Regions from separate parts of the Pseudarthrobacter kochi genome, predicted to be linked through region 2. Evidence: riboswitches for the same ligand, from Rfam matches in the RefSeq annotation. Region 2 holds a riboswitch; each other region holds the start of a gene.

Region 1 (10,220 bases), on a different contig from region 2:
CTCGAAGACCCAGCAGGATTCCCTGATCGGCAACGTCTACCTGGGCAAGGTCCAGAATGTCCTGCCGTCGATGGAAGCCGCCTTCGTCGACATCGGACGCGGCCGCAACGCCGTGCTCTACGCCGGTGAAGTCAACTGGGAATCCGTCAACCTCGAGGGCAAGCAGCGCCGGATCGAAAACGCACTGAAGTCCGGTGACTCCGTGCTGGTCCAGGTCACCAAGGACCCGGTCGGCCACAAGGGCGCCCGCCTCACGAGCCAGATCTCACTGCCCGGCCGCTACCTCGTGTACGTACCCGGCGGTTCCATGACCGGCATCTCCCGCAAGCTGCCCGACGTCGAACGCAACCGCCTCAAGCGGATCCTCAAGGACCGCCTTCCGGAAGATGCGGGCGTCATTGTCCGCACCGCCGCCGAGGGCGCGTCCGAGGAAGAGCTCACGCACGACATCAACCGCCTCCGCGCCCAGTGGGAAGGCATCGAGGGCCAGTCGACCTCGACCAAGATCCTGGCCCCCGAGCTGCTCTACGGCGAACCGGACCTGACCATCAAGGTGGTCCGCGACGTCTTCAACGAGGACTTCTCCAAGCTGATCGTCTCCGGCGAGGAAGCCTGGGACACCATCGAGGCCTACGTCACCTACGTGGCACCGGACCTCGTGGGCCGGCTGGAAAAGTGGACCAAGGACACGGACATCTTCGCGGCCTGGCGCATCGACGAGCAGATCCACAAGGCCCTGGACCGCAAGGTCTTCCTGCCTTCCGGCGGCTCCCTCGTGATCGACCGCACCGAAGCCATGACCGTGGTGGACGTCAACACCGGCAAGTTCACCGGCAGCGGCGGCAACCTTGAGGAAACCGTCACCAAGAACAACCTGGAAGCGGCCGAGGAAGTCGTCCGGCAGCTCCGGCTCCGCGACATCGGCGGCATCATCGTGATCGACTTCATCGACATGGTGCTCGAATCCAACCGCGACCTCGTCCTGCGCCGCATGGTGGAATGCCTGGGCCGGGACCGGACCAAGCACCAGGTGGCGGAGGTGACCTCGCTGGGCCTCGTGCAGATGACCCGCAAGCGGATGGGCACCGGGCTGCTGGAAGTCTTCGGCGAACAGTGTGAAGCCTGCGACGGCCGCGGCATCGTCACCCATGACGAGCCGGTGGAGCACCGCCGCGCCAACGTGGTTGCCGCCGAGCACCACGTCCCCCGGACCGAGCAGCACCAGCCTGCTGCACGGACCGAACGCAAGAGCCGCCGCCGCGGCCGGGGCGGCCAGGGCACGGACGAACAGACCGCACCGGCAGCAGTGCACGCCGAGCCCACCGAGGCCGAGCGCCACGCCAAGGCTGAGGCAACCCGCGCGGCGCTGGCGAACATCGCCGCCGCGGCACATGCTGCACACCTGCACGACGGCGAATCAGCCGCCGCTGCCGATGCCGGGGCCCGCCAGGCCGCTGTCGAGGCGGCTGTCGAGCTGGCCGCGACGGAGGAAGCGGCCGGGCGTCCCGCCGCTGTGCTGACGTTCGGCGGCGAGCAGGTCGCCCTGCCGTTCGTGGAGCACGCCGACGAGTCGACTGCACCCGCGCTGACCCTGGACCTGCTGACCGAGGCCTTCGCCCACCTGGGTGAAGCCGAGGCAGCCCCGGCAGCGCAGGAACCGGCAGCCAAGGCTCCCGCGGGTAAAGCGCCGGTAGCCCGGACCGCTGCGGCAGCTCCGGCCCGCACGGGCGGAACCGGCCCGGGACGCGCCCAGGCACCGGGTTCCCAGACCGAGGCGGAAACCGAGGCCGGCACCTCCCGCGCCCGCCGCGGACGCCGCAACCGCAGCGCCAGCCGCGCCCAGGGTGCAGCCAATGAGACCTCGGTGGAACAGCGCCGGGAAACTCCGCAGGCGGCAGCCGTTTCGGTGCACGAGGCCAAGGTCCCGGCCGCAACCACGCCGGCGGCCAAGCCTGCCGCGAACGAGCCGATCATCCTCGGCGTCGGCGTCCCGGCCTCGGAGCTCTAGCACCGGAACACTTCAGCAAGGCCGCGGGTGCGGTCCGGACCGCGTAGCAATGCGCCAGGTCCGGGCCGTGCCCGCGACTTCGTTAAGGGATGCGGCTAGGCTGGATCCCTGACACGGGGTGCCGCGCATCGAGCCGGCTGAGATCCAGACCCGTTGAACCTGTCCGGTTAGCACCGGCGAAGGGATGTCTCCCGTGACCACCGCCTCATCGTTTCTTCCTGCTGTCCCCGCCCCTGCGGCCCCCCGCATTCCGCGGGTGCTCGCCATCGCCGGCTCCGACCCCTCGGGCGGGGCCGGGATCCAGGCCGACCTCAAAAGCATTGCCGCGCATGGCGGCTACGGCATGGCGGCCATCACCGCACTGACCGCGCAGAACACCCGAGTCGTCAGCGCCGTCCACGTCCCGCCGGCGGACTTCCTGACCGCCCAGCTCGACGCGATCAGCGAGGACATCAGCATCGATGCCGTCAAGATCGGGATGCTGGGGGATGCCGCCGTGATCGACGCCGTCCGCAGCTGGCTGGAGAAGGTCCGGCCCGCCGTCGTCGTGCTGGACCCCGTGATGGTGGCGACGAGCGGTGACCGGCTGCTGGAGGAGTCCGCCGAGGCGGCCCTGCAGGCGCTCCTGCCGTACGCGGACCTGATTACGCCCAACCTCGCCGAACTCGCGATCCTGCTCGAAGAACCCGTCGCGGGCAACTGGGCCGCCGCGCTGGAACAGGGCAAGCGGCTCGCCGCCCACACCGGCACGACGGTACTGGTCAAGGGCGGACACCTCGACGGCGATCCCGGTAGCCACAGCAACGACGGCGGGTGCCCGGACGCGCTGGTCAACACCGCCGGACTCCTGGCCCAGGACGTCGTGGTGGTGCCGGGGGAGCGGGTGCCCACCCGCAGCAGCCACGGCACCGGCTGCTCGCTGTCCTCGGCGATGGCAACCGTACAGGCCAGGGTCGGCGACTGGGAGGCTGCACTCCGGGAGGTCAAGCCCTGGCTGCAGGAGGCGCTGCGTACCTCGGCGGACCTCGACGTCGGCAGCGGCAACGGCCCGGTCCATCACTTCCACCACGTCCAGCAGCAGACCGAGGCCCACGGCAGGACAGGCCGGGTACCGGCCGAGGGTGAATTCGCCCTCGCGCTCCGGGACGCCGCCGCCGCGGACCTCGAGGCGATCTACGGCCTGGACTTCATCAAGGCCCTGGCCGACGGATCGCTCCCGGAGCAGGAGTTTGCGTACTACCTCGCCCAGGACGCCCTCTACCTGAACGGCTATTCCCGGGTCCTGTCCCGCGCCGCCGCGATCGCGCCCACGGAGGCCGAACAGCTCTTCTGGGCCCGCTCCGCGCAGAACTGCCTCGACGTCGAATCCGAGCTGCACCGGACCTGGCTGAAGGGCCGCACGGCCACCGTGACGCCCGGACCGGTCACCAAGTCCTACGTGGACCATCTGCTGGCCGCCTCGGTCTCCGGCAGTTACGGGGTGCTCGTGGCCGCCGTGCTGCCGTGCTTCTGGCTTTACGCCGAAGTAGGGGAGGCCCTGCACGCGCAGTTCCTCGCCGCAGGCGCCCCGGAATCGCACCCCTACGCGGTGTGGCTGCGCACCTACGCCGATGAGGAGTTCGCCGCCGCCACCCGGCAGGCCATCGCCCACACCGACGCCGCGGCCCGGGCGGCCTCGCCGAGTGAACGGAAGGCCATGACCCTGGCTTTCCGGCAGTCCGCCCGCTACGAGGTTGACTTCTTCGACGCGCCGCGGCTGCACGCCTGACGTGCAGTGCCCGGGGAGCCTGTACGATAGGTGGGCACGGTTCCGGAAGTCGTTGCGGCAACGTCCTGTCCATACAGGGTGGCGCCTATCACGTACCTCCCTTCGGAACCAGCCTCATTTGCGGCCGAAGGCAAAATTAGCGTAGTCTAGATCTTCGGTGCTTACGCCAACACTTGGGTTATGACCTTGAGGACGCTCCACTTGATTTCAGGTGCGATTGTCCACGGGATAGCTCATGGGTCCCCCCGGGGAACCCACCGGCGTAGAGGCACAGCGTGAGCCGGACCATAAACTTTGGACCCAGGTTCCGCACGCAAATCTAGTAATAAACGTCGAGAGAAGTGAGTTCCCCAGTGGTGTACGCGATTGTCCGCGCAGGCGGCCGCCAAGAGAAGGTTTCCGTTGGAGACTTCGTTACCCTGAACCGCGTCCCCGGTGGAGCCGGCAGCACCTTTGAGTTGCCCGCACTGCTCCTGGTAGACGGTGACAAGGTCACGTCTGCAGCTTCGGACCTGGCCAAGGTAAAGGTTACGGCTGAGATCCTTGAGGACCTTCGCGGTCCCAAGATCGTCATCCAGAAGTTCAAGAACAAGACCGGCTACAAGAAGCGCCAGGGTCACCGTCAGGAATTGACCAAGGTCAAGATCACCGGTATCAAGTAACTACTCGTTACTGTTCAGGTTTTCAGCAGATTCCCCAGAATTTTAAGGCAGGCATTTCCAAATGGCACATAAAAAAGGCGCGAGTTCCACTCGCAACGGTCGTGACTCGAACGCCCAGTACCTCGGCGTCAAGCGCTTCGGCGGCCAGGTAGTTTCCGCAGGCGAGATCATCGTCCGCCAGCGTGGCACCCACTTCCACCCGGGCGCCGGCGTTGGCCGCGGCGGCGACGACACCCTGTTCGCCCTGACCCCCGGCGCTGTCGAGTTCGGCACCCGCCGCGGTCGTCGCGTGGTAAACATTGTGACTGCTGCAGCTGCAGAGTAACAACAAGTCTTAAATCGGTGGGGCGGGCCATTAGGTCCGCTCCACCGGTGTTTTAACCGCATTACAATCATCCTGGGCGTCTTTGGACACCTGAGGGAACAGCACTGAGGAGATCCACGTGGCTAGCTTTGTAGACCGGGTAGTACTGCACGTATCCGGCGGTACCGGCGGCCACGGTTGTGTCTCCGTCCACCGCGAGAAGTTCAAGCCGCTGGGCGGTCCTGACGGCGGCAACGGCGGCAACGGCGGTGACGTCATCCTGCGTGTTGACCCCCAGACCACCACCCTGCTGGACTACCACCACGCCCCGCACCGCCACGCCACCAACGGCGGCCCCGGCATGGGCGACTGGCGAGCCGGCAAACACGGCGAAACCCTGATCCTGCCGGTCCCCGTCGGCACCGTGGTCAAGTCCAAGTCCGGCGAAGTCCTCGCCGACCTCGTCAGCGACGGCGCCGAATACATCGCAGCCGCCGGCGGCATCGGCGGCCTCGGCAACGCCTCGCTCTCCTCGCAGAAGCGCCGCGCGCCCGGCTTCGCGCTGCTCGGCATCGAAGGCGAGTCCAGCGACGTCGTCCTGGAACTGAAGTCCATCGCCGACATCGCCCTCGTCGGTTTCCCCTCCGCCGGGAAGTCCAGCCTGATCGCCGCCATGTCGGCCGCCCGGCCCAAGATCGCCGATTACCCCTTCACCACCCTGATCCCGAACCTCGGTGTCGTCCAGGCCGGCGAGGTGCGCTTCACCATCGCTGACGTCCCGGGCCTGATCGAAGGCGCCAGCGAAGGCAAGGGCCTCGGCCACCACTTCCTGCGCCACGTCGAGCGCTGCGCCGCCCTCGTGCATGTCCTCGACTGCGGCACGCTCGAGTCCGACCGTGACCCGCTCTCCGACCTCGCCGTCATCGAGGCCGAGCTGGAAAAATACGCCGTGGACATGAGCTACAGCGGGGCCGACGGCGAAGTCGTGCCGCTGAACCACCGCCCCCGGTTGATCGCGCTGAACAAGGTGGACCTGCCGGACGGCAAGGACATGGCAGAATTTGTCCGCCCGGAACTTGAATCCCGTGGCTACAAGGTCTTCGAAATCTCGGCAACCAGCCACGAGGGCCTCCGCCAGCTTGGCTTTGCCATGGCAGAAATCGTCCAGGCGGCCCGCGACGCCCTCGCTGCCGCCCCGCCGAAGGTACACGCCCCGGTGCTCAAGCCCCGCGCCGTCAACGAGTCCGGCTTCAAGATCCGCCGCGAGGAGAAGAACCTGGAGCCGCTGTTCCGGGTCCTGGGCGACAAGCCCGTGCGCTGGGTCAAGCAGACCGACTTCACCAACGAGGAAGCCATTGGCTACCTCGCCGACCGCCTGGCCAAGCTCGGCGTCGAAAATGAACTCTTCAAGCAGGGTGCCAAACCTGGCGACATGGTGGTCATCGGCGAGGACGACGGCGTCGTCTTCGACTGGGAGCCGACCATGATGGCCGGCGCCGAACTGCTGGCCGCCCCGCGCGGCACCGACGTGCGCTTCGCTGACATCGGCGACCGTCCCACCCGTGGGCAGAAACGCGACGAACAGGTCGAACGCCGCGAGGCCAAGGCCGCGGCCCGCGCCGAGCTCGAAGCCGAGCGCAAGGCCGGCATCTGGACCGAATCCGTCAGCAGCCGCCGGGTCGCCAAACCGCTCAAGGAGAGTGGATTGGGCGCAACAGATGACGAGTAAAGCCGTCACTGTGCCTGCCGTTACGGCCCCCGACCGGTCCGTGCTCTCCGGCGCCCGCCGGATTGTGGTCAAGGTGGGATCGTCGTCCCTGACGTCCATCAAGGGCGGCATCTCGGAAGAGGCCCTGACAGACCTCGCTGACGCCCTCGCCCACAAGCGCAACGCCGGAACCGAGATCATCCTGGTGTCCTCCGGCGCGATCGCCGCCGGGCTCGCCCCGCTGGGGCTGGCGAAGCGTCCCCGCGACCTAGCCACCCAGCAGGCGGCCGCGAGCGTGGGCCAGGGCCTGCTGATGGCCCGCTACACGCATGCCTTCGGCGCCCACGGCGTCACCGTCAGCCAGGTGCTCCTCACCGCCGAAGACTTCATGCGCCGCAGCCAGCACACCAACGCCCTGCGCGCCCTCGACCGGCTGCTCAGCCTCGGTGTCGTGCCCGTGGTCAACGAGAACGACACCGTCGCCACCCACGAGATCCGCTTCGGCGACAACGACCGGCTCGCGGCCCTCGTGGCCCACCTGGTCCGCGCCGATGCCCTCGTGCTGCTCTCCGACGTCGATTCCCTTTACGACGGCCCGCCCGCGCACGGCGCCCGGCCGATCTCCCATGTCACCGGTCCGCAGGACCTGGAGGGTGTCAGCATCGGACGTACCGGCAAAGCCGGCACCGGCACCGGGGGAATGGTCACGAAAGTGGAAGCGGCCACCATTGCCGCCGGTTCCGGCATTCCCGCCCTCGTCACCTCCACCGGAAACGCCGCCGCCGCGCTGGCGGGCCAGGACGTGGGCACCTGGTTCTCCATCAACGGCGCCCGGAAACCGGTCCGCCTCCTCTGGCTGGCGCACCTCGCCTCCGTGGAGGGCACGCTGGTGCTCGACGACGGCGCCGTCCAGGCCGTCCGCGACCGCCACACCTCGCTGCTCCCGGCCGGCATATCCGCCGTGCACGGACACTTCGAGGCAGGCGACGCCGTGGAGATGGTCTCATCCGACGGCACCGTCATCGCACGCGGCCTGGTCAACTACGGCGCCGGGGAGCTGCCGCAGATGCTGGGCCGCTCCACAAAAGAGCTGGGCAAGACGCTCGGCCGCGGATATGACCGGGTAGTTGTTCATGTTGACGATCTGGTGCTGGTCTAAGCCTCCCGCTCGCCTAAACTGGAAGCATGACTGAGGCCCTGACCCCCCGCTCTGCCGTGCTCGCCGAGAAGCTGTTTGCCGACGGTCTCCTCCCCGCGGACGGACCGGCGGAACTTGACGTCGTGGCAGCCGTCCACGCCATCGCCGACCGCTCCCGCCAGGCCTCCCGCAGGATGGCCCGCGCCAACCGGGCGTGGAAGGACCGCGGGCTGCGCGCCATCGCCGCTGCACTGCTGGAGCGCAAGGCCCACATCCTCGCCGCCAATGCCAAGGACGTAGCGGCCGGAAGAGCCAACGGCACGTCCGCGGCCATGCTGGACCGGCTCACCCTCACCGACGCCCGCATCCAGGGCCTCGCCGCCGCGCTGGAAATCCTCGCCAACCTTCCCGACCCGGTCGGCAACGTGGTGCGCGGCCAGACCCTGCCCAACGGACTGCGGCTGCGCCAGGTCAATGTCCCCATGGGCGTGGTCGCAGCCATTTACGAGGCCCGGCCCAACGTCACCGTCGACATCGCCGGGCTCGGCCTGAAGAGCGGCAATGCGGTCATCCTCCGCGGCGGGACCGCCGCTGCCGCCACCAACGAAGCCCTCGTTGCAGTGCTCCGCGACGCCCTGGAGTCGGTGGGCCTGCCCGCCGACGCCGTGCAGAGCGTTGACCAGTTCGGCCGCGAAGGCGCCAACGCCCTGATGCGCGCCCGCGGACGGGTCGACGTCCTGATTCCCCGCGGCGGCCGGGACCTTATCCAGTCCGTCGTGGCGAACGCCAAGGTCCCCGTGATCGAGACCGGCGAAGGCAATGTGCACATCTTCCTGGACGCCTCCGCCAACGAGGACATGGCCGTGGAGATCCTGCTGAACGCCAAGACCCAGCGGCCCAGCGTCTGCAACACCGTCGAAACCCTGCTGGTCCACTCCGCCTCGACCGTGCTGCCCGCCGTCGCCGCCGCCCTCCGCTCCGCCGGCGTCACGCTCCATGCCGACGAACGGATCCGCGCCGCGCTGCCGGCCTCCGTCGACTCCGTCCCCGCCACAGACGAGGACTGGGCCACCGAGTACATGGACCTGGACCTCGCCGTGGCCATGGTGGACAGCCTGGACGACGCCGTCAAGCACATCCGCACCTGGTCCACCGGCCACACTGAGGCCATCCTCACCAACGACCTCGGCAACGCCGAGCGGTTTATCGCCGAGGTCGATTCGGCCGCTGTGATTGTCAACGCGTCCACCCGCTTCACCGACGGCGGCGAACTCGGTCTGGGCGCCGAAGTGGGCATTTCCACCCAGAAGCTGCACGCCCGTGGCCCCATGGGCCTGACGGAACTGACCACCACCAAGTGGATCGTCCAGGGCGAGGGCCAGATCAGGGCCTAGCAACGCTGTAACATGGAACAGAAGTCCGGAACGGCGGGGATACCCGCCGTCGTCAAATCTTGAACTCACTAGGGGAGAACATGCTGTCGCAGCAGATCGCCACAATCGTCGCCGCCGCGGGCGGAACAGGCCACGAGGAACTCGCACCGATTATTGCGCCGCCGATCGTCGTCGGCGGCGTGATGTTCGCGCTCCTTATGGTCCTGCTGTTCGTCACGCTGTCCTACGGCAACCTGGGCAGGCGCCACGAAGCCGTGCAGGAGCACGCGGATCCGCACCGCCAGCACCCGAACAAGCACGATCACAGCCAAGGCCACTAATATTTCCGCCATCGTGAAGCAGCGCGGCGCCAAGCGCCGCCTGCGTCTGGGTGTGATGGGCGGCACCTTTGACCCCATCCATCACGGCCACCTTGTCGCGGCCAGCGAGGTCGCAGCCAAGTTCGACCTGGACGAGGTCGTCTTCGTGCCGACGGGCCAGCCCTGGCAGAAGATGAGCAAAAAGGTCAGCGAGGCCGAGCACCGGTACCTCATGACCGTCATCGCCACGGCGTCCAACCCGCGCTTCACCGTCAGCCGGGTGGACGTGGACCGGCCCGGGCCCACATACACGATCGACACCCTCCGGGACCTGCACACGCTGCGCCCTGACGCGGACCTGTTCTTCATTACCGGCGCTGACGCCCTGGCGCAGATCCTGTCCTGGAAGGACATCGACGAACTGTGGTCGCTCGCGCACTTCGTCGGCGTCACCCGGCCAGGCCATGTCCTGGATGGAATGGGCCGCAAGGACGTCAGCCTGCTCGAGGTTCCCGCGATGGCGATCTCCTCGACGGACTGCCGCACCAGGGTTGCGGCAGGGAACCCCGTCTGGTACCTCGTCCCCGACGGCGTGGTGCAGTACATCGCCAAGTACGGACTATACGGCGGCGACCCGGACACCGGGGACACTTCCGCCGGCAATGGCGCCGTCCGCTATGACCGCAGCACCGAGATAGCCCAACCCGCCAGCACCGAATGAGTTTGCAATGAGTCAGGAACAGCCACCAATCCGCAGCCGTCGCGAACTGCGACAGGCCAGAGATGAACGCCTGGAAGCGAACCAGGAGCCTGGACCCCCAGGTCCCGGCGCGGTTCGGCCTGCCTCGAAAACCCCTGTTGATCCCGGCGAGCCCACCGAAGCGGAAGTCACCGGCCGGCGCCGGATTCCCGGACCCGTGGACTCGGCCCGCAACACCG
Region 2 (10,220 bases):
CGAGATCGACGAACACTTCGAGGCGCAGTCGGAGGAACCGGCCGGCGACCAGGAACCCGGCGGAGTTCCGGCGGAAACCACAGCCAAGGGGAAAGCATGAGCGTCAACCTGACCCTGCTGACGGTCATGGGAGCCCTGTACGCCTGCGGCATCTACCTGCTCCTGGAACGCAGCCTGACCCGGGTCCTTCTGGGCCTGATGCTGCTCACGAACGCCACCAACCTGCTTATTCTTACCACCGGCGGCTACGCCGGCCTGGCGCCCATGTTCAGCAAGGACACGGCGGCCGGGGACTACAACGATCCGCTGCCGCAGGCCCTGATCCTCACCTCGATCGTGATCTCCTTCGCCGTCACGGCCTTTATGCTCGGCATCATCTACCGGACCTGGGTGCTGGCCCGCGAGGATGAAATCCAGGACGACGCCGAGGACCGCCGCGTGGCGAGGACCCCCAGCTTCGACGTCGAGGACGACTCCGTGATCCCCGTGGAGACCTCCGAGTTCCCGTTGACCATGCTCGGCTCGGACGGCCAATCCGTCTCCGACGTTCCCGCGGGGGCCGAAGCCACGGTCCAGGTCGCAGACCGCACGCTGGACGCCGAGGCGGCTGCCTCCGAGGAGCAGCCCGGGTCCCTGAACGTCACACCACCGAACAAGGAAGGAGGCGGACAGTGAACATTGCCAGTTTCGCCCCGCTCGCCGTCCTCCTCCCGGTCCTTGGCGCTGCCCTGACCTTCCTGCTGATCCGGCAGCCGCGGGCGCAGCGGACCGTGAGCATCGGGCTCCTGTCCGTGACGCTGCTGCTGGAGTGCTGGCTGCTGGCCTCCGTCTGGGAGGGCGGAACGGCCGCGGTCAACATCGGCGGCTGGCTGCCGCCGTGGGGCATCGTGATGGTGGTGGACCAGTTCTCCTCGCTAATGCTGGTGGTGTCCTCCTCCGTGAGCCTCGCCGTGCTGATCTACGCCACCGGGCAGGGCATGGCCGACGGCGACCGGGACGCTCCGGTCTCGATCTTCCACCCCACCTACCTGATCCTGGTGGCCGGGGTGTCCAACGCTTTCCTCTCCGGGGACCTGTTCAACCTCTACGTGGGGTTCGAGATCCTCCTGACCGCCAGCTACGTGCTGATGACCCTCGGCGGGACGGGTCCGCGGATCCGGGCCGGCGTGACCTACCTCGTGGTCTCGGTGGTGTCCTCGGTGCTCTTCCTGATCGCGATCGCGATGATCTACGGCGCCACCGGCACCATCAACATGGCCGACCTCGCCATCAAGCTCGCGGACCTGGACCAGGGCACGCAGAACCTGCTGCACGTGATGCTCCTGGTGGCGTTCGGGATCAAGGCGGCCATTTTCCCGCTGTCCTTCTGGCTCCCGGACTCGTACCCGACGGCGCCTGCCCCGGTCACGGCGGTGTTCGCCGGCCTGCTCACCAAGGTGGGCGTTTACGCGATCGTCCGTACGGAAACACTGCTGTTTCCGGGCGACACCTTTAATGCCCCTCTGATGGTCGCCGCCCTGCTGACCATGATCGTGGGGATCCTGGGTGCCCTGGCCCAGAGCGACATCAAACGACTCCTGTCCTTCACCCTGGTCAGCCACATCGGCTACATGGTGTTCGGGCTCGCGATGTCCTCGGTGGCAGGGCTGGGCGCCGCCGTCTTCTACGTGGCGCACCACATCACCATCCAGACCAGCCTGTTCCTGGTGACCGGGCTGATTGAACGCCGCGGCGGGAGTTCCTCGGTGGACCGCCTCGCCGGGCTCGCGAAACTGTCGCCGCTGTTGGCGGTGCTGTTCTTCGTCCCCGCCATGAACCTGGCCGGCATCCCGCCGTTCTCGGGTTTCCTCGGGAAGCTGGGGCTGCTGCAGGCCGGCGTGCAACTGGGAACACCGCTGGCCTACGCCCTGGTGGCCGGCGGGGTGCTGACCAGCCTGCTGACGCTGCTGGCCATCGCCAGGGTCTGGAACCGCGCGTTCTGGCGCAAGCCCGAGGACGCCGAACACCCTGATCCTGTACTGCTGGCCGCCCCCGAGGATTCAGCCACGGGGGACCGGGCCGGGAAGACCAACGTCACGCTGCTGCCGCGGACCATGGTGGGTTCCACCCTGGGCCTGGTGATCTTCGGCGTCGGGCTGACTGTCTTCGCGGGGCCGCTGTTCAAGGTGGCCGACCAGTCCGCCTTTGACATGCTGGACCGGACCTCCTACATCCACGCGGTCCTCGGCGGGGATGCGCCGGTTCCTGCGATCTCCCAGCCGGAGCCGCAGGAGGCCCGAAAATGAGCCGGAAACGGATCTCGCTGCGGCAGGAACTGCCGCTCCTCGTCTGGCTCGTGGTTGTCTGGGGCGCCCTCTGGCGGGACTTCAGCCCCGGGAACCTGCTCTTCGGCGCCCTGATCGCCGTCTTCGTGGCCCGGGTGTTCTACCTGCCGCCGGTGGAACTCGGCGGGCGCTTCAACGTGCCCCGGGCGGTTCCATTCGCCCTGATGTTCCTGGCCAAAGTGGTGGCAGCGAGCTTCCAGGTGCTGTACCTCGCCGCGGCCAAGGGCCCCAAGGTGGTCAGCGCCGTCATCGCCGTCCCGCTCCGGAGCCACTCGGACCTGCTGGTCACCGCGACCGGTCACATCACCGCGCTGATCCCCGGCTCGCTGGTGGTGGAGGTGGACCGCTCCACGTCCACCCTCTACATCCACGGCATCAACGTCCGCAACGCGGACGACGCCGCGCAGCTGCGCAAGAACGTCCGCGACACTGAGGCCGGGCTGATCAGGATCATGGGCACCAAAGCCGAACTGTCCGCACTCAACCAGGAGGTGGGCGCATGATGCAGCTCGTCCTGACCGTGACTGCGGTGGTGCTGTCGCTGGCCGCCGGAGGAGCGATCATCCGGATCGCACGGGGCCCGTCGCTGCTGGACCGGGTGCTCGCCGCGGACGTGCTGCTGGCCATCCTGGGTGCCGCGTTGTGCATCGACATGGCCGTGAACCGGCACCTCAACAACCTCATGCTGCTGGTGGCGGTCTCCCTCATCGGGTTCGTCGGCTCCGTCACCGTGGCCCGCTTCGTTGCCGACCGGCGGGAGAAACCCCGTGAATCCTGAGACCCTAAATCCTGAGACCCTGTCCGGCGACACCGTGATTGACGCCGTCTCGGCGGTGTTCATGGTGGTCGGCGCCCTGATGTCCCTCGCTGCGGCGGTGGGCCTGCTCCGCTTTCCCGACCTCATGACCCGGATGCACGCGGCCACCAAGCCCCAGGTGCTGGGGCTGTTCCTGCTGCTGTTCGCGCTGGGCCTCCAGATGCGCACCTGGTGGGTGTGGCCGGTGCTGGTGGTGGCTTGGATCTTCCAGCTGCTCACCGTGCCGGTGTCCGCGCATATGGTGGGCCGCGCCGGTTACCGGACGAAGCACCTGCACCCGGAGCTGCTCAGCACGGATGAACTGGAGGCCGTGGTCCAGCAGGCGGCCGGCAAGCGCGGTTTCACCGACGACGACGGCGACGAGGTCACCGACGGGCGGTGAGGGCTGGACGATGCGCCCTAAACCAGGCGCCCTAAACCAGGCGCTCTAAACCAGATCCTGGGTCTTGGCGAAGCGGGTCACCGCGCGCTGGGTGCCGCGGTTGGCGAGGACCTGGATGATGGCGCTGACGGACGCGGAGATCAGGGCGAAGGTCAGGGCCGAGCGCAGCGTGGTGGGCACGTCGTCGTCGTGGCCCTTGGGCGGCTTGCTGCCCGTGGACTTCTCCCAGACGGTGTCAACGACCTTGGTGCCGACATAGCCGGCGAGCAGGCTGATGCCGGTGCCGAGCAGTTTGATGAAGATGTTCATTCTTCGCAACTCCTTGCGGGAGGAAACAGGGCTTCCCCTAGCCTAGCGTTCCTTGCCGGAGGGTCCAGCCAGGGGCGCGGCCGGGACCAACGCCCCTGTCCGGCGGGGTGGGCCGGACGTAACTTCGGGCATGGAAAAGCCCCAAACCCGTTCGCCCGGCCGCGCCGCGCCGACCACCCCAGCGGCTGACGGCCAGACCTGGCGGCGGCTGTATTTCTGGGCCGGCATTGCCTCGGTGCTCTTTGTGGTGCTCCTGGTCCTGGACTTCGCCGCCCCGCCACCGGTCCACGGAGGCGCCGCGACACTGGAGTTCATCGCGCGGAACAAGGGGATCTACACTGCCGAACAGCTGCTGTGGATGGTGCCGAACATGCTGCCGGTGCTCGTGTTCGTGGCGCTCTTCGTGGCCCTGGCCCCGCTCGACAAAAGCCTGGCCCTGCTGGCTACCGTGATCGGCGCCCTGTCCTGGGCGCTGATCCTCGCCGTCCCGGTCACCAGCCGGGGCTCCCTCGTGCTCGTGTACCTCAGCGACCGTTACGCCGGCGCGGACGACGGCGCCGCCCGGCTCCGCTACTCGACCGCCGCCGAGGCGATCGTCGCCGAGAACAACTCCCCCGCCGTCGTCGGTGTCCTGTCAGCGCTCGGCATCCTGCTGATCTCCGTCGTCATGCTGAAGGGGGTGCTGCCGCGGACCCTCGCGTGGCTGGGGATCGCCACCGGCGGCCTGGGTGTTGTGGCGGAGGCGCTCCGGCATGCCGTCCCGGAGTTCTACTGGGGCTACGGCGTGCTGATGTGGGTCTGGTTCGTGGCCGTCGGGATTGCGCTGATCCGGTTCGCCGGGCGGACACCCCGCAGCGCAGCCGGGGCGATGCCGGGCTAGCGTCCCGGCGGTCCAGCCAGAGACGCAGTGCGGCCGAGGATTTCCGACAGGGCCTCGACCACCAGTTCGTGGTCGGCTTTCTGCGGCAGCCCGGACACCGTGACCGTGCCGATCATCCCGGTGCCGCGCAGGTAGATGGGGAACGCGCCGCCGTGGGCGGCAAACTCCATCTGGTCGAACCAGGCGTTGTCCTCGATCCTCCGCCCGGCCGCCCGGGCCCGAAGACCCACCAGCAGCGACGGGACTTCGTACCGCACGGCCGTGCGCTGCTTGGCCCTGATCCAGCGTTCGTTGTCCGGGGTGGCGCCCTCCAGCGCCGCATGGAAGAGCACCTGCTCACCCTTGGTGATGTCGATGGCGATCGGGTGCGAGCGCTGCCGGCCGAGTTCCACCAGAAGGAGCCCAAGGTCCAGGGCGTCGTCCTTAGTGAAGGACCGGAACTGCAGTTCCTCGATTTCTGCCAGGATGCGGCCGATCAGCGCACCCAGGGACCCGTGCGGCTGCGGTTCCGCGGAATCCGGGTCGTAGCCGGGGGAAGGCACTGGTGGGTTCGTCAAGTCATTCAGCTTCCGTTAGTTGGCTGCCGGCAGCCAGCCGGCCGTGGCGGCGTCCGGTGTTCCCATGCTGTGCCGACTCTACCAAGCAGGCCGTTCCGGGACACCGCTTCGGACGGTGCCGGATTATGACGGCCGGCCCCGGAAAAACAATGCTCCACGGGTGTAAACTGAGCCACGCCCACAAGGGCAATATTAGATACGACAGGGGAGCGCCGCCGTCGGGCATCACCGGAGGAATCCGGGGAAACCACAGGTGGGCGCTGAGAGTGCGGACAGCCGCAGACCCTCGAACCTGATCCGGTTAGTACCGGCGCAAGGGAGTCGAGTTCTCAGAGTGCACGGAGCGGCAGCGGAAGCTGCGGACCCGGGGCACTCTCCCCTCCTGTTCCTCAGGAGGACGATATGACTGATACATCTGCCAAGCACGAATCCGGCCAGCACGAATCGGTTAGCCCCGGTTCCGCCACGACACCCGCCCGGCGCAGCCACAACTGGCGTGTTGTGGACATTGTGGTGGCCGCGTTGATCGCCGTGGCCGGCGGCGTCATCTTCTGGGCCTGGTCCCAGGGCGCCAACCTCATTTCCGCGCCCGTCAACGCGTTCTATCCGCCGCTCACCGGGCTCTACGCCGGCGGCTGGATGATCCCGGCCGTTCTGGGCATGCTCATTATCCGCAAGCCGGGCGCCGCACTGTTCTGCGAGACCGTGGCGGCCGCCGGCGAGCTGATCATGGGCTCGCAGTACGGCACCACGGTGCTCATCTCCGGCATCCTGCAGGGCCTTGGCGCCGAACTGGTCTTCGCCGCGTTCATGTACAAGAAGTTCAACCTGCCGGTGTCGCTGCTGGCCGGTGCCGGCGCGGGCCTGTTCTGCGGGCTGAATGATTCGTTCCTGCCCTGGGGCTGGAACATCGCGTACGCCGCCGGCGACAAGCTCGCCTACATCATTTTCACCGCCATCTCCGGTGCCGTGATCGCCGGCGGCCTGTCCTGGCTCGCCACCCGGGGCCTGGCCAGGACCGGCGTGCTGAGTTCCTTCGCTTCCCGCAAGGCGGCCACGGAGCCCGTCTTCTCCTGACGTCCGCACACTGCCCATGACATCTTTCGACCGGGTCCGCCCGGCTACGATCACCGCTCGCGGCTGGGGCTGGCGGCACGCCGGCCGGTCCCGGCCCGCCGTCAGCGGCCTGGACCTGGACATCCAGCCGGGGGAGCGCGTGCTGCTGCTGGGGCCTTCGGGCGCCGGCAAATCCACGCTGCTCCACGCCCTGGCCGGGGTGCTCGGCGACAGCTCCTCCGGTGACGGTGCTGGTAGTTTTGCCGCTGGCCGTGCTCCGGCGGACGCCGAGGACGCCGACGAGTCCGGCAGCCTGCTGATCGACGGCGCCCCGCCCCGGGCCCGGCGCGGCCGGGCCGGACTGATGCAGCAGGACCCGGAAACGCAGGTGGTGCTCTCACGCCTCGGCGACGACGTCGCCTTCGGTGCGGAAAACCTCTCCGTGCCGCCGGCCGACATCTGGACCCGGGTGGCGGAAGCGCTCGACGACGTCGGGCTGGGCCGGCTGCCGCTGGACCATCCGACGTCGGCGTTGTCCGGCGGCCAGAAGCAGCGCCTGGCGCTCGCCGGCATCCTCGCGATGCGCCCCGGGCTGATTCTCCTCGACGAACCCACCGCCAACCTGGACCCGGCCGGCGTCCTGGAAGTCCGCGACGCCGTCGGCCGCTGCGTGGACAAGACCGGCGCCACCCTGGTGGTGGTGGAGCACCGGGTCGCGGTCTGGAAAGACCTCGTGGACCGGATCGTGGTGCTGCAGCCCGGCTCGGCCACGGACTCCGCCGTACTGATCGACGGGCCGCCGGACCAGGTGCTGGCGCAGGCACGGGACATGCTCACCGCAGCTGGTGTCTGGGTGCCCGGTTACGTGCCGCAGACGCGGGCACGCCGCGCTGCCGGTGCCAATACCGCGCGGCTGCTGCTGGCCGCGGAGGATCTGGCCGTCTCGCGCGAACGGCCGCGGCGGTCCGGTCTCCGCGGCGGCTTCCGCCCCATCCCGCCGGCGCCGGTGCAGTCCGGCATTGTGGCCAAGGTCCGTGCCGGGGAAGCGCTGACCATCACCGGCCCCAACGGTTCGGGGAAGTCGACTTTCGCCCTGACACTCGCCGGCCTGCTCGCGCCGGTCTCCGGCACGGTCTCCGCCACCCTGGAGCTCAGCGCCGGCGCGGGCATTGATCCGTACAAATGGAAGGCCCAGCAGCTGATTGCCAGGATTGGCACAGTGTTCCAGGAACCCGAGCACCAGTTCGTCACCGGACGGGTGCTCGATGAGCTGATGTTCGGACCCAGGCACCTGGGCCGCGGCGGGGACCGCGTGGACGAACTGCTGGAGCGGCTCCGGCTGACGGAACTCGTGGACGCCAACCCCTACACCCTTTCCGGCGGTGAAAAGCGGCGGCTGTCCGTGGCCACCGTGCTCGCCGCCCATCCCCACGTGCTCATCCTGGACGAACCCACTTTCGGCCAGGACGCCAATACCTGGGCCGAACTGGCCTCCTTCCTCTCCGAACTCCTCGACGACGGCACCGCCGTCGTGTCGGTGACGCACGACGCCGAATTCAGCGAAGTCCTCGGCGGCACCGAACTCAGCCTGCGCGCCCCCGAACACCGGGCCGCTGACCCCGAACCCGAACACCGGAAGCCGGGAAAGGTGAACGCACCATGAGGCAGGAACTGACGTTGCGCGGCCACCAGGCCCTGCTGACCCGGGCCAATCCGCTGGCGAAGTTCGCCGCCGTCATGCTCATTACGATGGTGCTGGCGCTGTCCATCGACTGGGTGTCCGCCTCGGTGGCGCTGGCCTTGGTGCTGGCGCTCCTTCCGCTGGCCGGGCTGACTCCCGGCCTGCTCTGGCAGCGGGGCTGGCCGCTGATCCTGGCCGCGGCGCTGGGAGGCTGGAGCACCACCATCCTGGCACCGGACAGCGGGAACATCCTGCTCGACGCCAGGATCTGGTCCATCAGCGAAGGCTCCCTGGAACTCGGGCTCGGCTTTATGATCCGCGGCCTGGCCATCGCCCTGCCGGCGGTGCTGCTGATGAGCTGCACCGATCCCACGGACCTGGCGGACGCCCTGGCGCAAAAAGCGAAACTGCCGCACCGCTTCGTCCTCGGGACGCTGGCAGCGATGCGGCTTGTGGGGCTGATGGCCGAAGAGTGGCAGACCATCGGCATGGCACGCCGCGCCCGGGGCGTGGGTTCCCACGGGAATCCACTGCAGCGGCTCCGCGCCACCCTGGGGCAGAGCTTCGGGCTGCTGGTCCAGGCCGTCCGGCGGGCCTCCCGGCTCGCGGTCACCATGGAGGCCCGCGGCTTTGGCGGCGCACAACGGACCTGGGCCCGGACGTCGGTGTTCAGCGGACTGGACGCCTGGGTGTTCCTCGGCGGACTGCTGATCGCCGGGGCCGCCGTCGCCGCGGCACTGGCGGCCGGGACCTGGAACATGGTCTTCCTCGCACGCCAGTAGTGCCCGGGTATCGCACAGGCCGGGTATCTGTGTGAGATTAACGGCATTCCGGCGGAAATGCCCGGGGTTAATAAATCATGCGTGATATTTTCTTGGGATGACTCAAGAGACTGCTGAACACGTTGGCGCCCTGCTCCGCGAAGCCCGCGGCCAGAAGGGCTGGACCCAGGCCCAGCTCGCCGCCGAGCTGGGCACCAGCCAGAGCGCCATCGCCCGCATGGAACAGGGCAAGCAGAACCTCAGCCTGAAAATGATCCAGCGGCTGGAGGCCATCTTCGGCCGGAGCATCGTCAAAGTGGGACGCCCTGCCATGACGCATCTGCGCGTTGAAGGCGGCCGTACCCTGTCCGGTTCCGTGGACGTCAACAGCAGCAAGAACGCCGGCGTCGCCCTGCTGTGCGCCAGCCTGATCAACCGCGGCACCACCATCCTGCGCCGGCTGGCACGGATCGAGGAGGTCAACCGGATCGTCGAGGTGCTGACGAGCATCGGCGTCGAATGCACCTGGCTGAACGCCAACGACCTGCAGATCCGCCGCCCCGCCGTGCTGGACCTCGGCTCCATGGACGTCGAGGCCGCCCGCCGGACCCGCAGCGTCATCATGCTGCTGGGACCGCTCCTGGACGAATCCAGCGAATACCGGCTGCCCTATGCCGGCGGCTGCGACCTCGGCACCCGCACCGTGCAGCCGCACATGCAGGCACTGCGCCAGTTCGGCCTCAGCGTCGATGCCAAGTCCGGCTTTTACGCCGTGCAGGCGCCGCCGTCGGACGGGAACGACCGTTCCTTCGTGCTCAGCGAACGCGGCGACACCGTGACCGAAAACGCGATCATGGCCGCCGCCCACCGCAGCGGCACCACCATCATCCGCAACGCCAGCCCCAACTACATGGTGCAGGATCTGTGCTTCTACCTGCAGATGCTCGGCGTCGGGATCGAGGGCGTGGGGACCACCACGCTGAAGATCACCGGACGCCCCTCGGTCGACGCGGACATCGAGTACTTCCCCTCCGAGGACCCGATCGAAGCGATGAGCCTGATCACCGCCGGCATCGTCACGAACTCGGAAGTCACCATCCGGCGCGTCCCGATCGAATTCATGGAAATCGAGCTCGCGACGCTGGAACAGATGGGCCAGCAGCTCGAAGTGTCCGGCGAGTACCTGGCCCGCAATGGGCGCACGCGGCTGGTGGACGTCACCACCAGGCCCTCCGAGCTGCGCGCTCCTGAGGACAAGATCCACCCCATGCCGTTCCCCGGGCTGAACATCGACAACCTGCCCTTCTTCGCGGTCATCGCCGCGAATGCCCAGGGCCAGACGATGATCCACGACTGGGTGTATGACAACCGGGCGATCTACCTGACCGAACTGAACAAGCTCGGCGCCCAGGTGCAGCTGCTGGACCCGCACCGCATCTACGTCAACGGACCC
Region 3 (10,220 bases), on a different contig from region 2:
GTGTGGTCGTTGATTCGCCAGGGTGGCCCGTCTGCATCACAGAAGTTGCCGAGGTTCGCGTTGTGCCCCTCGGCAAGGAATGCTGCGGCACCTTATGCCCGGGCGTTCTTCGATTCTCGCCGGTGTCGCCAGCCGTCATGCAGGGGGTGTCCCGCGGCGCTGCCGGGTTCGTGAAAAGTGTCGGAGGTGCGCGCTAGTTTGGGTGTATGGAAAGCACGGACTGGAGTGCCGATGGCAGGGCGGCTGTGGCGGCTGTCGCGGTGTTGACTGCGGCGCTGGATTCCGTCGCCGGTGCCGGCGCTGACGGCGGGGGTCCGTCCGGTGCCATTGTCGGCCGGGAGGCTGGTCCGTTGGGGAACGATCCGTTGCGGGATTTGGCGGATGATTGCCTGGACGGCCTTGCCGAGGTCGCCCGGCTGGAGGCCAGGACTGCGGCGTTGAAAGTCAGGCTGGCCGCTACCTATCTGCAGGCCACCGATGCCATGGCGGCCCCGGCGGCGTCGCTGCGGGACTCTGCCTGCCAGGAGATGGCGGTGACGGCGGAGGTCGCCTGTGTCCTGACCGTGAGCGAGGGGACCGCGGGTGCCTTCCTGTCCGAGTGCCTGGCGCTGACGCGGGGTTTGCCGCTGACCCTGGCGGCGCTGGCGGCCGGGAGAATTTCGTGGGCGCATGCCCGGATCATCGTCGACGAAACCGGCGGCCTGGACCCGGCCGGCGCGGCCGACCTGGAGGCGCACTTCCTGGACCCTGACGCCCCGGACCCGGCCCGCGGGTGCCCGGCCGGGGAGCTCGTTCCGTCCCGGTTCCGGGCCAAGGCCCGCACCTGGCGCGAACGCCACCACCGGGAGAGCATCGAAACACGCCACACCAAAAGCGCTGCGGACCGGCGGGTCGAGTACCGCCCGGACTCCGACGGGATGGCCTGGTTTTCCGCGTACCTCCCGGCCGATACCGCCGCGGGGATCTGGGACCGGAGCACCGCGGCCGCCCGCGCCCTCCAGGGCCCGGCCGAGGCCCGCACCCTGACCCAGCTCCGCGCCGATGTCGCCGCGACCTGGCTGCTGACCAGCGGCACTGAGGGAGAAGGCGCGGGTGGGGGTGTGCCGTCGCCGCGGGCGCAGGTCCTGGTCACCGTCCCGGTCCTGTCCCTGCTCGGCGCCGGGGAGGAACCGGCGGTCCTGGACGGGTACGGGCCGATCCCGCCCTCGATGGCCCGCCGGCTCGTCGCCGAAGGCGCCGGCTCGTTCTACCGGGTCCTGGTTGACCCTCGGGACGGGGCGCCGCTGGAAATCGGCCGGTCCAGCTACCGGGTGCCGAAGGCAGTGCGGCAGTGGCTGCGGCTCCGCGACGGGAAGTGCCCGTTCCCGGGCTGCAACAACCAGTCCCTGGACAACGACGCCGACCACCTCCTGGCCTGGGCTGACGGAGGCACCACCGGGATCTCCAACCTCGGCCAGCCCTGCCGCAAACACCACGGCCTGAAACACTCCTCGGCCTGGACACCGGCCGGGGCCAGCAAAGACGCCCCGCCCGGCTGGACGTCACCATCCGGACGGCACTACCCCAGCGAACAACAGGACTGGGAACCACCCCACTGGCCGGACCGCCTCCAGGCCATGGTGACACTCCTTGCCGAAGGCGTACCCGAGGATCCCGGCCCTGATCCCGACTCCGAACTGCCCCCGGACCCCTTCCCGGACTGGCACCTCTTCACGGCAGGACACCCATGGCCCGCCACAGACCTGAACGACTCGAGGCATGCCGCTCAACTCGGTCATCCAGCCACGTCATTAGTGCACGGGCGCTAGCCGGCGAAGGCGTTGATTCCCGTCAGCTCAGCGGACAGCGTCCACAGCCTGGCGGCATCAGCGCGGTCCACCGCGTGGGCGTCAACGCCCCGGATCCGCGCCTCCGGCGAGCCCACTACGGTGGGCTCAGCGACGTCGCAGTCCTCGCAGTAGACGCCGCCCATTCCCGTGAGCGCCGGAGACGCCGCCGCCCACACGGAACTCGCCGCACCCTGGGCGGGGGTCTTGAACCGCGCGTCGACGTTGCCGGCCTCATCCATCCAGCCGGCGGCGATCATTTCTTGCCTGGGCAGGTGGCGCTGGAGTTCCGTCATAATCCCGCCCGGATGCACCGCGAAGGCGCGCACCCCGGAGTCCCTGCCGAGCGCATCAAGCTGCACGGCGAACAACGAGTTGGCCGTCTTGGCCTGCCCGTACGCCCGCCATTTGTCATAGCCGGTCTCGAAGTTGATGTCCTCGAAGCGGATCGGCGAGAGCTTGTGCCCGGTGGAGGACAGCGACACGACCCGGGCCCCGGAACCGGCAGCCAGCGCGGGCCAGAGCAGGTTGGTGAGGGCAAAGTGACCCAGGTGGTTGGTGGCGAACTGCGACTCCCAGCCGGGACCCACACGGCGTTCGGGGCTGGCCATGATCGCGGCGTTGTTGATGAGGATGTCCAGGTTGCCGCTCCCGCCAAGGAAATCGGAAGCCAGGAAGCCGGCCGCAAACTCCTTCACACTGGACTGGTCGCCCAGGTCAAGCGCGGCGACGCTGACTTCTCCGGCGCCTGTCCCGGAGGGGACGCCGGCCTGCGCCAGTACTTCGCGGGCATGTTCCGGCCGCCGGGCCGGCACCACCACGGCGGCGCCGGCTGATGCCAGGGCCCGGACGGTTTCCAGGCCCAGGCCGGAGTAGCCGCCGGTGACGATGGCGGTCTTCCCGTGCAGGTCGATCCCGGCAATGACCTCCGCCGCCGTCGAGTCCCGCCCGAAACCGGAGCCGATTTTGTGCTGCGGGGTGACGCTCATGTCACTGGCCTTTCCAGACGGGTTCATTTCACGCTACGACGGTCAGTAAACCGGTTTTCCGGACTCTACGTCGCGCACCCAGGCCAGGATTCCGCCGTCAAGGTGGCTGACGCGCTCATAGCCGGCGGCCCGGGCAGCGGCGAGAACGGCCGCGGACCGGGTCCCGGCCTTGCAGTGGAACACGATGTCCATGTCCCGCGGCAGCTCCTGCCAGGCCTCGCCGGCCAGGATCCGGCCCTGCGGGATCAGCACCGCCCCGTCGATCCGGACGATCTCGTATTCCCCTGCCTCCCGCACATCCACCAGCTGGAAATCCTTGAGCCCGGCCGTCCGGGAGGCCAGCATGGTCGCCAGCTGCGTGGCGGTCACGGTATGTTCGGTGCCCGCGTCGGCGGCGGGGGTGATGCCGCAAAAAGCCTCGTAGTCGGTCAGTTCCGTGATCCGCTCCGCCTCGGGATCACGGGAGACCTTGATTTCGCGCCAAGACCCGCCCAGTGCGTCGAAGAGCGCCACCCGGCCCAACAGGGAACGCCCGACGCCGGTGATCAGCTTGACGGCCTCCGTCACCATGAGCGAACCGACGGCGGCGCAGAGCATGCCGAACACGCCGCCCTCGCCGCAGGACGGCACGGAACCCGCGGGCGGCGCCTCGGGATACAGGTCCCGGTACGTGGGGCCGAACTGCTCCCAGAAGACGCTGACCTGCCCGTCGAAGCGGAAGATCGAACCCCAGATGTAGGGCTTGCCGAGGATCGCCGCGGCGTCATTGACGAGGTAGCGGGTGGCGAAGTTGTCGGCGCCGTCGAGGATGAGGTCGTAGCCGGCAAAGAGTTCCAGGGCGTTGGAGGCGTCAAGCCGGACATTGTGCAGCCGGACCTCCACGAGCGGATTCAGGGCGGCAATGGCGTCCCGGGCGGACTCGATCTTGGGCCGGCCCACATCCGCCACGCCGTGGATCACCTGGCGCTGAAGGTTGCTCAGGTCCACGGTGTCGTCGTCGACGATTCCCAGGGTGCCGACGCCCGCGGCGGCCAGGTAAAGCAGCGCTGGCGAGCCCAGGCCGCCGGCGCCGATCACGAGGACCCTGGCGTTCTTCAGGCGGCGCTGACCGATCGCCCCGATTTCCGGAATGATCAGGTGCCGGGAGTAGCGTTCCACCTCGTCCGGGCTCAGGCCGTCGGCCGGTTCCACCAGCGGGCCTGGCGTTACGGATACCTTTTCCGTGCCTGCGGACGCTGCATTGGGAGTGAACTTGGAAGCCATACTTCAATCTATGCCCGAAGATGCCGCCAGGTCATATTACCGGCACGTAAAGTGGACGTAACAGCAAGCGAAAGAAGGCCGACAGTGGTTCATCAGGCACCGGTTGAGCGGGGTCATGCCGGAAAGTCACCGGACGTCCCGGCACGAAGCGGACAACGATCGGCGCGGCTTCCCCGCGATGAACGCCGGGCGCAGCTGCTGGCGGCCGCCCAGGAAGTCTTCGTTGCCAACGGCTACCACGGTGCCGCGATGGACGAAATCGCCGAGACCGCGCACGTCAGCAAGCCCGTGCTGTACCAGCACTTCCCGTCCAAACGCGAGCTGTACCTGGCCCTGCTGGACAGCCAGCTGAGCAAACTGATCGGGCTGCTGCTGGGGGCCCTCAACTCAACGACGGACAACGATGAGCGAGTCCAGGCTGTCATGCGGGCCTACTTCCGCTTCATCGCCAGCGACGACCAGGCCCACCGCCTCGTCTTCGAGTCCGACCTCGTCAATGACGCCGACGTCAGCGCCCGGCTGGAAGCGTTCAACAAGACCTTCGCCGATGCCGTCGCCCGTGTCATCGCAGAGGACACCAAGCTGCCCGAGCTGGAGTCCCAGTTGCTGGGCCGCGGTCTCGCCGGAATGGCGCAGGTCAGCGCCCGGTACTGGCTCGAAACCGACGGTAATCTTGACCTCGATGTGGCGAGCGATCTGATCTACCGTTTAGCTTGGCGCGGAATCTCCCGCTTCCCCAAGGAAACCTAGACTACAAATAGAGATAACACCCAAAGAACTTTGATTGGCTGGGAGGCCTTGCAGTGGAAGTAAAGATCGGCATTCAGAACATCGGCCGCGAAATTGTCCTGGAATCGTCCCAGGAGGCCGACGCCGTGGCCAAGGTGGTCGGCGAGGCCATCGCGAAGGGCACGGAACTGCGGCTAACGGACGAAAAAGGCCGCCAGATCATCATTCCCGCCAACGTCCTGGGCTATGTCGAAATCGGGGCCGAGGAAGTACGCCGCGTCGGTTTCGGCGCGCTCTAACCACCGTCCGCAGCTGTCCCTGGCGGCAGCGCTGCTGACCAGTCCCCCAGATCCGCAAGGAGTCCGAACATGCTTTCCCTGATTGTTGTTGCCCTGGCAACCGCGGCCGCGGGCTTTGTGGTGTGGGCCAATGACAAGCGGCACGCCAAATATGGCATCGCGGTGCCGGCAGGGGTGTCGCTCACGGTCGGGATGTTGAGCTGGATCATCTTCATCACCGCAGGGCTGGGCTACCAGCCCGGACTGACCTGGGTTCCGTGGGTGCTGCCCATCGTCCTCGGCGCGACCGCCGCCGTCGCGGCCGTCCTCTACCTGGGCAGGAACCGCACCAGCCGCGACACTGCACGGCTGACCGCCATCCTGCGCTACTGACAGCTTCGCCCCGGCGGGCGCTGCATCCGTGACCACCACCCAGCCGGGTGCGTGGTCACGGTTCGTTAACACCCCGGTCATTTAGGCCCCCGCCGCCGCCGCTTCCTCCGGCACGTGACCGGACTCGGACCTACTGGGGCGGAGGTTCCGCGGTGGCGCCGATCCCGGCGGCTGCCGCACTGGCGGCTGAAGCGGCCGCGACGTCCCGCCGCGTGACCCTGTCCCCGGCGTCGTGCGAGCTGTACCGCAGGAAGACCCTCCGGTAGCGCCAGTCCAGGTCCGGGTGGTGGTTCTGCTGTTCCGCCAGGCGTCCGACGGCGGCGATCAGTTCCAGCGCCGCGGCGGCTGTCGGGGCTTTGTAGACCGTGACGAGGCCACCGGACCGGCATCTCCAGCCGGGCAGTTCCGCCAGGGCCTCGTCAATTTGGGCCTCGGTGAGGACATCATCTGCGGCTGCCATGGCAGGCTCCTTTGCCTAAAGGAATTCGGCCCGGCCCTCCATGGCCGAGGACGCCAGCGCGTGCTCCCGGCGCGGGATCCTGCCGGCCCTTTTTGCCAGCCTACCGGCGATCACCGCGTGCCTGAAGGCCTCCCCCATCAGCACCGGGTTCTGGGCCCGGGTCACGGCCGTGGCCAGCAGCACGGCGTCGCAGCCAAGTTCCATGGCGAGGGCAGCGTCCGAGGCCGTGCCGATCCCGGCGTCCAGGACCACGGGCACGGAAGCCCGCGAGACGATCAGTTCGATGTTGTGCGGATTCAGGATGCCCAGGCCGGTGCCGATCGGCGCGCCCAGGGGCATGACAGCAGCGGCGCCGAGGTTTTCCAGCCGCAGCGCCAGCACCGGGTCGTCGTTGGTGTACGCGAACACCTTGAACCCGCGGCCCACCAGCTGTTCGGTGGCGTCGACCAGTTCCACAGCGTCCGGCAGCAGGGTGCGCTCGTCCGCGATGACCTCGAGCTTGACCCAGTCCGTTTCGAGGGCTTCGCGGGCCAGTTCGGCCGTCAGCACGGCGTCCCTGGCGGTGAAACAGCCCGCCGTGTTGGGCAGCACCCGGATGTTGTGCTCCAGCAGCAGCTGAAACAGCGACCCGGACTCCGCCGGCGAATAGCGCCGCATCGCGACGGTGGTCAGTTCGGTGCCCGAGGCCAGCAGCGCAGCCCCCAGTCCGTCCAGGCTCGGGGCCCCGCCCGTGCCCATGATGAGCCGTGACCCCAGCTGCACGCCGTCCACCGTGAACGGATCCGCGGCGGCCGCTGACGCTCCGGGCACTGAGGCTCCGGGCGCCGCTGCCAGTGTGGTGTCCTCCATGCTGCTCATCCTCCCTGTACCGCCGTTACCAGCTCGATGTCGTCGCCGTCGGCGAGCGCGGTGCCGTGCCATTGGCTGCGCGGGACCACCTCGGCGTTGCGGGCGACGGCGACGCCGAGTTTGCCGCCGTCCGCAGACCGGCCGTTGGGGGCCAGGGTCCGGCCGGTGACCTGGCTGACGAGGGTGCTGACCGAGGCGCCGTCGGGGAGCGAGTGCCCGGTTCCGTTCAGGGTGATGTTCATACCGCTTCCTTGTTGCGCTCAGGGTTGGTGTTCCGGGTGTTGGTGTTCCGGGGGAATGTGGTGTGCGGGGCGTCGGCAGCAGGTCCGGCGGACTGTGTGCCGGTGCTGAATCTGTCCGGCCGGAAGTGGGCCCAGCGGGGATCCGCGACGCCGTCCAGCAGTCCGCGGCAGATCTCTGCGGCGGCGGGCGTGAGCAGGATTCCGTGCCGGAAGAAGCCGGTGGCGATGACCAGGCCCGCGATGTCTGCCGAACTTCCCGGTTCCGCCACCCGGCCCAGCAGCGGCGCGTTGTCCGGGGTCCCCGGCCGGGCCCGGGCGGTGGCCTCGAGCAATTCCAGTTCGGCGACGGAGGGGACCAGCTGCTGCGCATCGCGCAGCAGCTGGTAGACGCCGCCGGCGGACACAGCGGCACCGGCCGGCGTGCCGGCTGTCGGGGCAGCCGGCGCGGCAGCGTCCCGGAGGTCTTCACCGAGGGCGTCCTCCCGCTGGGTGGCGCCGATCACCACCGTGCCGTCCTGCCGGGGGACGATGTAGACGGGCACCCCGCGCACCAGTCCGCGCACCGTGGAGGTGAGCAGCGGCCGCAGTTTCTCCGGCACCCGGAGCCGGAGGATGTCACCGTGGACCGGCCGCAGCGGCAGCCGGAGCCCCGCCGGCAGTCCCTCAAGCGCGGCGGCTCCGAGGCCGTTGGCCACAATGGTTTCAGTGGCCCGGACAGAACCGCCGCCGGCGAGGCTGGCGCCAGCCACCCGCCCGTCCTCCCAGAGCAGCCCGGCAGCGCGCCGGGCGATGGTGTCGCAGCGGCCGTCCGCGGCCAGCAGTTCCCCGATCCGGGCGAGCAGACGGCGGGGGTCCACCTGGTGGTCGGCGGGAATGTCGAAGGCGCAGGAAATACCCGGGCTCAGCAGGGGTTCACGGATGCGCGCCGCACGGACGGTCAGCGGTTCGACGGCGAGGCCGGCAGCCTGCTGGACGGTGCGCAGGTCCGCGAGCGCCCGGCGGTCGGCGGCGTCGGCACCCACGGCGACGGTCGGCGTCGTGAGGTATCCCGTCCCGGAGCCGCCGTCTCGCGGGTCTTCCGCGGCCGCACCGTCCAGTCCGGCGGCGAAGGCCGGCCAGAGCCGGGAGGATTCAAGCATGAGTTCCAGGAGGGCTTCCTCCTGGTAGTGGAGTTCACTCACCGGGGCAAGCATGCCCGCGGCGGCCCAGCTGGCGCCGCTTCCGGGGGCGTCGTCAATCAGGGCCACCGAACGGCCCGAGCGCCGCGCCGCCCAGGCGATTCCGTGGCCGACAACGCCGCCGCCAATCACGGCAACGTCGTAACATTTGGGGCTTTTGGTGTTAACCGCGGCGGCCGCGGCCGCCGCATCGGTGACTGGGGCCGTGGCTGGGACGAGTCTGCTGCCCATAAAAGGTTCCTTCCCTACGCCGGTACTAACCGGATCAGGTCAAGCGGTCGGCTCTGACGCCCTCTCAGCCTGCCGGTGCCGGACGCCAGGGGCGTGGACGGCCGCGGCAGGCTCCCGCGGTATTGGCCCAGTTTAGAGGAACTAGGCTGGAAGCATGAGCCAGGATGCCGTCCACACCACCGCCCGCCTTTACCTTTGCACCGACGCCCGCCGGGACCGCGGCGACTTTGCGGACTTCGTGGACGCTGCATTTGCCGGCGGCGTGGACATCATCCAGCTGCGCGACAAGTCGCTGGAGGCTGCCGAGGAGCTGGAACTGCTGGAGGTCCTGCACCAGGCAGCCCACCGCCACGGCCGGCTGTGGGCTGTCAACGACCGGGCGGACCTCGCCTCGCTGTCCGGGGCTCCGGTGTTCCACATCGGGCAAAAGGACATCCCCCTCGGGGCGGCCCGGGACTTCCTCGGCAAGGACACCGTGATCGGTTTGTCCACCCACAGCCCGGAGCAGGTGGACGCAGCCATTACCGCAGCCCCTGGCCGCAACGGCCTGGACTACTTTTGCGTCGGGCCGGTGTGGGCCACCCCCACGAAGCCGGGGCGAGCCGCCGTCGGACTCGACCTGGTGCGGTACGCGGCGGACGCGATCCGCCGGGCAGCACATAGCGCCGGGGGCAAGGCCGGCGGCAAGGTCGCGGGCGTGGTGCCCTGGTTCGCGATCGGCGGCATCGACCTTGGAAATGTGGAGCAGGTGGTGGAGGCGGGCGCACACAGGATCGTGGTGGTCCGCGCCATCACCGAGGCCGACGATCCCGCGGACGCCGCCCGGGCCCTGCTCGCCGCACTCGACGCCGCGGACAGCTGCGTCCGGACCGACCGCTCAGCCGGCCAGGCCGAGCTGCGTCAGCCGGCGTGAGTGGTTCGCCGCCAGTTCCCGCATCAGCTCGCGGACAAGTTCCTTCGACTGCTCCTCGTCCGCGCCGATCAGTCCGCCCACGAAGGCATGTTCGAAACTCACGCGCCGGGCCTGGGTCAGGGCCTCGCCGAGCAGCCGCCTCGCCCACAACGCCAGCCGCGATGCCAGCCGCGGGTCGTCGGCCAGGGCCGTCCTGAGCCGGTCCCGCAGCACGGCGGTGGCCTCCCCGTCGGCCTGGATCTGCTCCACCAGGGCACGGGTCGAGGCGTCGACGTAGCGGGAAATGGCGCGGTAGAAATCGGCGGAGACGGTGTCGATCACATACGCCTTCATGAGGGATTCGTACCAGTCCGCGGGACGCGTGCGTTCGTGGAAGTGGTCCACGGACGGCTGGAACGGAACCATGGCAGCTTCCGGGTCAAGGCCCATGGCGTCAAGTTTGGCGCTCACGAGTTCGTAGTGCTGGAACTCGATCACGGCGATCCGGGCCAGCACCGCACGGTCGTGCAGGGTGGGTGAATACCGGGCATCGGAGGAGAGCCGTTCGAAGGCGGAAAGCTCACCGTAGGCCATCACGCCGAGCAGATCCCTCAAGAAGGTGTTGTAACGGGCGGGATCGGCCGGGGATGTGGTCATGATCCAAGACTAATGGCGCAATTGAAGCTAATCTGATTTTCGTGTCCCATCATCGCTTGACCCCGAATGTCAACCAGCAGAAGAACCAACTTGCCCAGGCCCTCAACGCGCTGCGCACCACGCTGGAACTGCCGGGCCCGTTCCCCGAGGACGCCCTGCGGGAGGCCAAGGAGGCCGTCGCCGGGCACGAACTGCCGGAGCTGGATTTCACCCACATTGAGTTTGTGACCATC

What was found. Region 2 has a riboswitch for thiamine pyrophosphate ahead of ACZY0Y_RS12695 (ECF transporter S component). Riboswitches for the same ligand answer to the same signal wherever they lie in the genome.
Region 1: linked by a shared signal. The riboswitch ahead of ACZY0Y_RS16110 (bifunctional hydroxymethylpyrimidine kinase/phosphomethylpyrimidine kinase) and the one ahead of ACZY0Y_RS12695 (ECF transporter S component) in region 2 are both predicted to bind thiamine pyrophosphate.
Region 3: linked by a shared signal. The riboswitch ahead of ACZY0Y_RS06500 (FAD-dependent oxidoreductase) and the one ahead of ACZY0Y_RS12695 (ECF transporter S component) in region 2 are both predicted to bind thiamine pyrophosphate.

The regions. Positions count from the first base shown of each region.
Region 1 is NZ_JBVAYV010000039.1:23,806-34,025, reverse strand. Features, by position in the region: gene ACZY0Y_RS16115 (Rne/Rng family ribonuclease) at 1-2,008, shown strand, start outside; TPP riboswitch at 2,113-2,210, shown strand; gene ACZY0Y_RS16110 (bifunctional hydroxymethylpyrimidine kinase/phosphomethylpyrimidine kinase) at 2,193-3,776, shown strand; gene rplU (50S ribosomal protein L21) at 4,130-4,438, shown strand; gene rpmA (50S ribosomal protein L27) at 4,500-4,763, shown strand; gene obgE (GTPase ObgE) at 4,882-6,471, shown strand; gene proB (glutamate 5-kinase) at 6,461-7,609, shown strand; gene ACZY0Y_RS16085 (glutamate-5-semialdehyde dehydrogenase) at 7,636-8,982, shown strand; gene ACZY0Y_RS16080 (hypothetical protein) at 9,063-9,302, shown strand; gene nadD (nicotinate-nucleotide adenylyltransferase) at 9,358-10,002, shown strand; gene ACZY0Y_RS16070 (hypothetical protein) at 10,010-10,220, shown strand, end outside.
Region 2 is NZ_JBVAYV010000024.1:36,297-46,516, forward strand. Features, by position in the region: gene ACZY0Y_RS12650 (Na+/H+ antiporter subunit A) at 1-100, shown strand, start outside; gene ACZY0Y_RS12655 (Na(+)/H(+) antiporter subunit C) at 97-675, shown strand; gene ACZY0Y_RS12660 (Na+/H+ antiporter subunit D) at 672-2,285, shown strand; gene ACZY0Y_RS12665 (Na+/H+ antiporter subunit E) at 2,282-2,827, shown strand; gene ACZY0Y_RS12670 (MrpF/PhaF family protein) at 2,824-3,102, shown strand; gene mnhG (monovalent cation/H(+) antiporter subunit G) at 3,092-3,523, shown strand; gene ACZY0Y_RS12680 (DUF4235 domain-containing protein) at 3,569-3,832, opposite strand; gene ACZY0Y_RS12685 (DUF4386 family protein) at 3,963-4,712, shown strand; gene ACZY0Y_RS12690 (heme-degrading domain-containing protein) at 4,709-5,269, opposite strand; TPP riboswitch at 5,463-5,606, shown strand; gene ACZY0Y_RS12695 (ECF transporter S component) at 5,672-6,346, shown strand; gene ACZY0Y_RS12700 (ABC transporter ATP-binding protein) at 6,363-7,988, shown strand; gene ACZY0Y_RS12705 (energy-coupling factor transporter transmembrane component T family protein) at 7,985-8,788, shown strand; gene ACZY0Y_RS12710 (UDP-N-acetylglucosamine 1-carboxyvinyltransferase) at 8,886-10,220, shown strand, end outside.
Region 3 is NZ_JBVAYV010000008.1:65,734-75,953, forward strand. Features, by position in the region: gene ACZY0Y_RS06450 (ASCH domain-containing protein) at 1-197, shown strand, start outside; gene ACZY0Y_RS06455 (HNH endonuclease signature motif containing protein) at 207-1,808, shown strand; gene ACZY0Y_RS06460 (SDR family NAD(P)-dependent oxidoreductase) at 1,805-2,815, opposite strand; gene moeB (molybdopterin-synthase adenylyltransferase MoeB) at 2,858-4,078, opposite strand; gene ACZY0Y_RS06470 (TetR/AcrR family transcriptional regulator) at 4,163-4,828, shown strand; gene ACZY0Y_RS06475 (DUF3107 domain-containing protein) at 4,882-5,106, shown strand; gene ACZY0Y_RS06480 (hypothetical protein) at 5,176-5,478, shown strand; gene ACZY0Y_RS06485 (4a-hydroxytetrahydrobiopterin dehydratase) at 5,609-5,938, opposite strand; gene ACZY0Y_RS06490 (thiazole synthase) at 5,954-6,787, opposite strand; gene thiS (sulfur carrier protein ThiS) at 6,793-7,029, opposite strand; gene ACZY0Y_RS06500 (FAD-dependent oxidoreductase) at 7,026-8,438, opposite strand; TPP riboswitch at 8,432-8,566, opposite strand; gene thiE (thiamine phosphate synthase) at 8,593-9,351, shown strand; gene ACZY0Y_RS06510 (ferritin-like fold-containing protein) at 9,316-9,987, opposite strand; gene ACZY0Y_RS06515 (RNB domain-containing ribonuclease) at 10,029-10,220, shown strand, end outside.